2 regions of the Marvinbryantia formatexigens DSM 14469 genome follow, and region 2 is predicted to be linked to the other one. Evidence: predicted binding sites of a transcription regulator. Region 2 holds the regulator's gene; the other holds the start of a gene.
What was found. The regulator Rex, encoded in region 2, represses fermentation and respiration genes when NADH is low (regulators of the CRP and FNR family bind a similar motif). The targets are predictions, from matches to a motif close to ATTGTTAANTANTTAACAAT.
Positions count from the first base shown of each region.

Region 1 (4,424 bases), 910 kb from region 2:
ATCAGATAGCCGACAACATTCTCGCCGCCCTTCGCTGTGATGAATTTTGTCACACCTGCAACAGAAGCATGTGCTCTGTGGGAGGAACCGAATGCATCGCATACATACAGATCAGCCAGGTCTGCCAGCTCTTTGCTGAATTCTTCACCGTTCTTTGTCTCTTCCTTGCCGCGGAAACGGGTGTTCTGCAGAAGCACCACGTCGCCGTCCTTCATCGCTTCCACTGCCTTTGTTGCCGCTTCACCGGTTACGTTGTAATCGGAAACGAATACAACTTCTTTGCCAAGCTTCTCAGACAGTCTCTTTGCAACCGGTGCAAGGGATTCGCCCTCGTTCGGGCCGTTTTTCACTTTTCCAAGATGAGAGCAGAGAATTACTTTTCCGCCGTCATTGATTAATTTCTGGATGGTCGGCAGCGCTGCCACGATACGTGTTTCATCCGTAATCTCGCCGTTTTTCAGCGGAACGTTGAAATCACATCTTACCAGGACGCGTTTGCCCTTTGCGTTGATATCATCAACTGATTTTTTATTTAATCCCATGATTTAAAACCTCCGTTTTCATTTCTTACGAGTTTTCATAGTAAATGAGGTCCGGTCCTGGGACCGGACCTCTGACAGGTCTTGATAATGCTCTTATGCCAGCTCGCTGAAATATTTGATTGTGCGAACCATCTGGCTTACGTAAGAGTTCTCGTTGTCATACCAGGAAACAACCTGTACCTGGGATGTGCCGTCTTCCAGATTTACTACCATTGTCTGAGTAGCATCGAACAGAGAACCAAATCTCATACCAACGATATCGCTGGATACGATTTCGTCTGTGTTGTATCCGAAGGACTCTGTAGCTGCAGCCTTCATAGCCTCGTTGATTCCTTCAACGGTAGCTTTGCCCTTAACAACAGCGTTCAGAATCGTGGTAGAACCTGTCGGGGTCGGAACACGCTGAGCAGCGCCGATAAGCTTGCCGTTCAGTTCCGGAATAACCAGACCGATAGCTTTTGCAGCACCTGTGCTGTTCGGAACGATGTTTACAGCGCCTGCACGGCTTCTTCTGAGGTCGCCTTTTCTCTGCGGACCATCCAGAATCATCTGGTCGCCTGTGTAAGCGTGGATCGTGCACATGATACCGGACTGAATCGGCATATAGTCGTTCAGAGCCTTTGCCATCGGAGCGAGGCAGTTTGTTGTACAGGAAGCTGCGGAAATAACGGTATCTTCAGCTTTCAGTGTCTTATGGTTTACATTGTAAACGATAGTCGGAAGGTCGTTTCCAGCCGGAGCAGAAATAACAACCTTGCGGGCGCCTGCTTTGATATGAGCTTCAGCTTTTGCCTTGGAGGTATAGAAGCCTGTGCACTCAAGAACAACGTCTACACCAAGCTCGCCCCACGGAAGCTGGGATGCATCAGCCATAGCGTAGATTTTGATTTCTGTTCCATCAACTGTGATAGAATCTTCGCCTGCGCTTACCTTGTCAGCCAGTTCATATTTACCCTGAGAAGAGTCATACTTCAACAGATGAGCCAACATTTTCGGGCTTGTCAAATCGTTGATAGCCACTACTTCATAACCCTCAGCACCAAACATCTGTCTGAATGCCAGACGACCGATACGGCCAAAACCATTGATTGCTACTTTTACTGCCATAATCGCAATTCCTCCTAAAAATATAAATAATATTTTTGTCTGCACATATGCGCAGAATGTTACCGTTTCCCAGTTTGTTAAAGAAACGTCAACCTTAATGACATTTTACCCAATTTGTCCCAAAAATTCAAGACATATTTTTCATAATCGCAAAAAATGTGGTTTCCTTTCGCGAAAGACGGCGTAATAACGGAAACCGCACTCCAGAAGCAGCCCGCGGACGCTCTCAAACTGCCCGGCGATCCACTCCGGCGCGTGCGCATCCGAGCCGACGGTGACGATCTCGCCACCCATCCGGCGGTATGCCTTTATAATATCCATGCACGGATTCGCTGTTCCAAGCCCCTGCTTATAGCCCGCGGAATTAATCTCCAGCCCGACGCCGTGCTCAATGAGCGCCTGCAGCGCCGCATCCAGTACATCCTTATATTTTTCATAGGAATACTGTCTGTTTTTATTCGGGCCGTAGCGCACCACGTAATCCAGATGCCCGTAGGTATCCACATTGGAGAACGCAGAAAGATTCTTCGGAATCGTCTCAAAATACGCCCGGTACGCCTCTTCCTCCGTGCGTCCTTCGTAAAAGTCCGCAAAATACGGGTCTTTGCCCGCCACTGTGTGAGAGGAACCGATGATAAAATCAAAGTCCCATGCCCTGGAATATGCGTTTAAAAAATCAGCATACTGCGCCTCCAGCCCCAGCTCAACGCCAAAAAGCAGCTCAATTTTTCCACGGTATTTTTCCTTCAGGTCCAGAAAGCCCCTCCGGTACGCCTCCGTATCCACCTCAAAAGAAACGCCGTTGTCCAGCATCCCGTGGTCCATATGCTCCGTAAAGCACATTTCTGTCAGACCAAGCTGCAGCCCTCTTTCTATCATGCTCTCCATCGGCGCGTCAGAATCCGCGGAGAAACTGCTGTGCAGATGACAGTCCGCCAGAATACTCATAAAATGGTTCCTCCTCCCAGCACGTTTTCGCCATCGTAAAAGACCACCGCCTGTCCCGGCGTCATCGCCCGCTGCGGCTCGTCAAAAATACATTCCACCATGTCCGGTCCCGCCATGCGGATGGTTGCCGGCGCCCCTCTGTGATTGTAGCGGATTTTCGCCGTCACGCGCGTATCGCCGTCAATTTCCGGCACCGACATGAAGTTTAATTTATTCGCAAGAAGACGCCGCTTAAAAAGCTCCTCGTTCTCTCCGATCACCACCTCGTTTGTCTCCGGACGGATGTCCGTCACAAACACGCGGTGCCCCATCGGAAGCTGCAGTCCTCTCCGCTGTCCGATGGTATAATGTGTGATGCCGCGGTGCTGTCCGAGCACCGTGCCGTCCGCCGTCACAAAATTGCCGGCGGGCATCTCTCTGCCAGTATATTCTTCAATAAAGGAAGCGTAGTCGTCGTCCGGCACAAAGCAGATTTCCTGGCTGTCCGGCTTGTTCGCCACACGCAGCCCGATTTTTTCCGCAATGCCGCGGATTTCTTCTTTTGTGTACTCTCCCACCGGCATCAGCGTATGCGCGAGCTGCTCCTGCGTCAGATTGTAAAGCGCATAGGTCTGATCCTTCGCGGCGGTCGCCGAACGGCAGATGGTATACCGCCCGCCCGGAAGCTGCCGGATGCGCGCGTAATGTCCTGTTGCGATGTAATCCGCGCCGATGGCAAGGCTTCTCTGCAGGAGCGCCTCCCACTTCACATAGCGGTTGCAGGCGATGCAGGGATTCGGCGTCCGCCCGCACAGATATTCCTGTGCAAAATAATCCATTACCTTTTCTTTAAATTCCGCCTTGAAATTCATCACATAATACGGAATTTCCAGTGTCTGCGCCACGCGCCTTGCATCCTCCACGGCGCTCAGGCCGCAGCAGCCGCCGTTTTCCTCCTGCGTCTGCTCTTCCTCATCCTGCCATATCTGCATCGTCACGCCGACCACGTCATAGCCCTGTTCCTTTAAGAGCCACGCCGCCACTGAGGAATCGACACCGCCCGACATTCCCACAACCACTTTTTTCTTCATCGCACTGACCTGCCATTAGTATTCTTCTTCCTCGTCCTCTTCGCCCTCGTGGATATCGGACTTCGGCTTCTTTAAACCTTCAATTTTGATGCCGTGCTTCTCCGCATAATCCCAGAGCGCCGCGTGGATAGCCTCCTCCGCAAGCAGGGAACAGTGTACCTTCACCGGCGGAAGCCCGTCCAGTGCCTCCATGACCGCCTTGTTCGTCACCTGCAGCGCCTCCTGGATATTTTTGCCCTTTACAAGCTCGGTTGCCATGCTGCTGGTCGCCACAGCAGCGCCGCATCCGAACGTTTTAAACTTTACATCCTGGATAATGCCGTCGTCGTCAATATCCAGATACATGCGCATGATATCGCCGCATTTTGCATTGCCCACGGTTCCCACGCCGCTGGCGTCCTCTATTTCACCCATATTTCTGGGATGCTGGAAATGATCCATTACTTTCTCACTGTACATAGTTCTTCCTCCTTCATCCGGCTTTCGTTTATTTTGCCGCCTGTTTTTTTACAAAATCCTCGTAGAGCGGAGACATATCGCGCAGCCGCCCGACGATTCCTTTAATCGTATCTACTACAAAATCAATATCCTCCAGCGTCGTCTCCTCGCTTAAGGTCAGACGCAGGGAGCCGTGCGCAATCTCGTGCGGCAGCCCGATGGCAAGCAGCACATGCGACGGATCCAGACTTCCTGAGGTGCACGCGGAACCGCTGGAGCCGCAGATGCCCTCCATGTCCAGCATGATCAGCATCGATTC
Region 1 covers NZ_CP102268.1:478,979-483,402, forward strand. Annotated here, with positions in the region: gene NQ534_RS02610 (phosphoglycerate kinase) at 1-542, opposite strand, end outside; gene gap (type I glyceraldehyde-3-phosphate dehydrogenase) at 636-1,649, opposite strand; gene NQ534_RS02620 (histidinol-phosphatase HisJ family protein) at 1,791-2,597, opposite strand; gene mnmA (tRNA 2-thiouridine(34) synthase MnmA) at 2,594-3,667, opposite strand; gene nifU (Fe-S cluster assembly scaffold protein NifU) at 3,683-4,126, opposite strand; gene nifS (cysteine desulfurase NifS) at 4,155-4,424, opposite strand, start outside.
Region 1: the regulator Rex is predicted to act here: its motif matches at 1,723-1,742, upstream of gap (type I glyceraldehyde-3-phosphate dehydrogenase).

Region 2 (4,424 bases):
ACCGGCACGCACAAGATTTAAGTTGGCATACGGCATATCGATGATGCCGGCGCTGTTGGAGCAGTGGCGCAGAGGAATGTCCACCCCCTTTTCCTTCAGGCTGTCTGTAAACTTCAGGAAATGCTCCAGCTGGTTCTGCGCAGAGGTCTTATCGGTTTCGTCCGCCCGCGCAAAATGCGTAAATATGCCCTCGATTTTTATATTCGGAAGTCTGCTTATCAGCATGATTTCCAGAAGGCTCTCCGCCGTGCACGGAAAACCGATGCGCGTCATGCCGGTATCCAGACCGATGTGGATGACGGCGTTTTTCTGCTGGCGCACCGCCTCCTTTGACAGCTGCTCCGCCATAGAGAGCTTAAATACCACCGGACGGATGTCCGCGCGGATAAGCTCCTCATAATGCTCCTCAAAGACATAGCCAAGAATGAGGACAGGCTTTTTGATACCGGCGGTCCGAAGCTGCAGCGCCTCCTCGGCGGTGGCTACGGCAAAGCCCCAGATATAGTCCAGCGGCTCCGCCAGCCGTGCGATGGGAACGGCGCCGTGTCCGTAGCCGTCCGCCTTGATGACCGCTATCATCCCTGCCGAGGGATGAATATTTCTGTGCATGGATTCAAAATTATATGCGATCGCATCCAGATCGATCTCCGCATATACCCTGCTGTAATTTTTCATAATCTTCCTCCTCTGCGGACCTTCTGCCGCAGATGTTTTTTTGACCCAGACTATCTTCGCCGCCGGGATTTCCGGACGGTTTTTGACCGAAACTATCTGCGCCGCCGGAATCTCCGGGCGGCGGACACTGCCGCTTTCCGTAACTGGGGGCAGCTTTTCTACGAGACGCCGTATAAAATATGTTCCAGGATATCACCCGCCATCATGGAGTAGGTGCCGCGCTCCTTCGCGGCGGCATCCCCCGCGAGCGCGTGGATATAAACGCCAAGCTTTGCCGCCTCAAAGAGCGGCAGCTTCTGCGCAAGCAGACCGCCGATGATGCCGGCGAGCACATCCCCGCTCCCGCCGGTCGCCATGCCATTGTTTCCGCAGGTATTCCAGGAGCAGTCCTTCCCGTCGGAGACCACAGTCCTTGCGTCCTTCAGAACGGTGATGACCCGGTGCGCGGCGGAAAACGCCGCTGCCGTTTCTGCCGGAGCCGCCTTCAGCTTTGCCGCCGGCAGAGCGCACAGGCGGCTCATTTCCCCGATATGCGGCGTGATGATAAAAGGCTCCTTCGCCACTTCCCAGAGCGTTTCATCCGCCGCCAGCAGATTCAGGGCATCCGCATCCAGCACGCGCGGCAGATAATCCGCCGCCAGGATATGCCGTAAAATCTCTTTTTTTACTTCCCCCGTGCCAAGACCGGAGCCAGCGCTCACCGCCGTCATGCCGCGAAGACAATCATCCAGCGCCTCCGGCTTCCAATTCTGCACATCGTAGGTGAGCAGCACCGCCTCCGGGAGGAGCTGCTGCAGAATCACCCGGTTGCACTCCTCCGTATAAATATAAACAAGCCCGGCGCCCGTGCGGTACGCCGCTTTTCCGGCAAGATACGCGGCTCCGCACATGTTGCGGCTCCCCGCCACCACCAGAACCTTTCCGTAGGTGCCCTTAAAGGAATCCGCCGTCCGCCGCGGAAGCACCTCCGAGAGCTTCTGCGGACAGTAAATCGTTTCCACAGCGCCGCCTCCTTCCTTTCATTCCACGGAAACAGGGCCGCCGCAAAAATATTTGCAGAAGCCCCGTCACTTACTTTGTATTTCTGTCGCGCTGATTCTTTGTGATGTTGTACGATAACTGCATCAGACTTTCGGACAGATGAACATTCTCCACTACCACGTCATCCGGCAGATGCAAATCTGTATGTGCGAAATTCCAGATGGCTTTGATGCCGGATTCCACCAGCTTTACCGCCACCTCCTCCGCCGCCGCCTTCGGAAGCGTCAGTGTGGCGATCTGAATGTCATTTTCCGCCAGAAAATCCGGCAGCTCATCCATCATACGTATTTCAATGCCGCGGATTTTTTTCCCGATGAGCTGCGGATTGACGTCGAACATGCCGATAATGCGGAAACCGCGCTTTTCAAACCGCACATAGTTTGCGAGAGCCTGTCCGAGATTACCCGCGCCCAGAATAATCATGTTATAGGTTTTATCCAGTCCGAGAATCTTACCTATCTCATGATACAGAAATTTTACATTGTAACCGTATCCCTGCTGGCCAAATCCGCCAAAATTATTCAAATCCTGGCGTATCTGCGACGCTGTCACCTTCATGCGGTCGCTCAGCTCATTGGAGGAGATACGCTCCACACCACTGTCAAGAAGTTCGCCAAGATACCGGTAATAACGGGGAAGGCGCTTTATGACTGCCCTTGAAATTTCCTTTTCTTCCACCAGAATCCCCTCCGAAATCTATGATACTCCATTATATATCAATGTGAAAAAAATGTCAATCAGAGACGTACCGTCACAAAAATATCGTAAATTGCCCGGATCGCCTTCTCAAAATCGCTGTTGCTCACACCGATGATGATGTTCAGCTCGCTGGAGCCCTGGTCGATCATGCGGATATTGATATTCGCGTGGGCGAGCGCCGAGAAAATTCTGCCCGCGGTTCCTCTGGTGGATTTCATGCCGCGTCCGACCACCGCGATCAGCGCCAGGTCCGCCTCCATATCCAGATAATCCGGCGATACCGCGCGGTGAATGCCCGCAAGCACCTTCTGCTCCTTCTCCTCAAAATCAGACTGATGGACAAATACGCTCATGGTATCGATGCCGGAGGGAATATGCTCGAAAGAAATCCCGTTATCTTCAAATACACTGAGTACCTTGCGTCCGAACCCGACCTCCGAATTCATGCGGTCCTTTTCAATGTTGATAGCCGCAAAGCCTTTTTTCCCGGCAATGCCGGTGATGGTGTATTTCGGCTTTTTGCAGGTGCTCTCCACGATCATCGTGCCCGGTGCGGACGGGTCGTTCGTATTGCGGATATTGATGGGAATCCCCTCGCATCTTACCGGGAAAATCGCCTCGTCGTGCAGCACGGAAGCGCCCATATAGGCAAGCTCGCGCAGCTCGCGGTAGGTGATCGTCTCAATCGGCTCCGGATTTTCCACGATATGCGGGTCCGTTACCAGAAAGCCGGAAACGTCCGTCCAGTTTTCATAAATGTCCGCCTTTACCGCCCGCGCAACGATGGAGCCGGTGATATCGGAGCCGCCTCTGGAAAAGGTGCGGATGCTTCCGTTTGTCATCGCGCCGTAAAAGCCGGGAATCACGGCGTATTCCGTCTTTTTCAGCCGTGCGGAAAGAATCTTGTCGGTCTTGTCGGCGTCAAAGCTGCCATCCTCCCGGAAGAAAATGACTTCTGCCGCGTCGATAAAGGTAAAGCCAAGATATGCCGCCATGATGATGCCGTTTAAATATTCTCCGCGCGAAGCGGCATAATTGCTTCCGGCGCCGTTTTTAAAGTAATCGTGAATCTGCGCAAATTCCTTCTCCAGCGACAAATCCAGATGCAGTCCCTTGATAATTTCATAGTAGCGTTCTTTGATTTTATCCAGCTTCTGCTCGAAATCCTGTCCGCTGACCGCGGTTTCGTAGCAGTCGTAGAGCATATCCGTCACCTTTGTATCCCCGTCAAAGCGCTTGCCGGGAGCGGACGGCACCACATATTTTCTGCTCTTTTCCGCACGGATAATGCTTCCCGCCTTCTGAAACTGCTCTGCACTGGCGAGGGAGCTTCCGCCAAATTTCACAACCTTTTTCATCCCAAAGATTCCTCCTGTGTATCGATTATCACATTTTAAACTCAAACTATTTTACTTCATTTCTTTGAAAAAAGCTAGTACAAATTGATGCAATGTGATAAACTAACCTAAAAAACAGTAAAAAGGAACATAAAAACATGATTTTAACATGCAGTCATATATCAAAGGCATTTGGAACTAATGAAATTCTGAAGGATGTTTCCTTCCACATTGAAGAGCGCGAAAAGGCGGCGGTGGTCGGCATCAACGGAGCCGGAAAATCCACCCTGCTGAAGATCATCATGAAGCAGATGCAGGCGGACGAGGGCGAGGCGGTGTTTGCGAAAGGCACCTCCATCGGCTATCTGGCGCAGCACGACGCCGTTACCGGAAGCAACACGATTTACGGAGAGCTGCTTACCACCCGGCAGGAAATCATTGCGCTGGAGGAACGCCTCCGCTCTCTGGAGCAGGAAATGAAGGGGCTGGACGGGGAGCGTCTGGATGCGGCGCTGGAGACCTACAACCGGCTCAGCACGGAATTTGAAAACAAAAACGGCTACGCTTACCGCAGCGAGATCAACGGCATCTTAAAAGGACTCGGTTTTTCCGAGGAAGAGTATTCCAAAAGCATCGATACGCTCTCCGGCGGGCAGAAAACCCGCGTTGCGC
Region 2 covers NZ_CP102268.1:4,150,019-4,154,442, reverse strand. Annotated here, with positions in the region: gene alr (alanine racemase) at 1-675, opposite strand, end outside; gene NQ534_RS19410 (NAD(P)H-hydrate dehydratase) at 834-1,676, opposite strand; gene NQ534_RS19405 (redox-sensing transcriptional repressor Rex) at 1,747-2,394, opposite strand; gene NQ534_RS19400 (aspartate kinase) at 2,454-3,773, opposite strand; gene NQ534_RS19395 (ABC-F family ATP-binding cassette domain-containing protein) at 3,911-4,424, shown strand, end outside.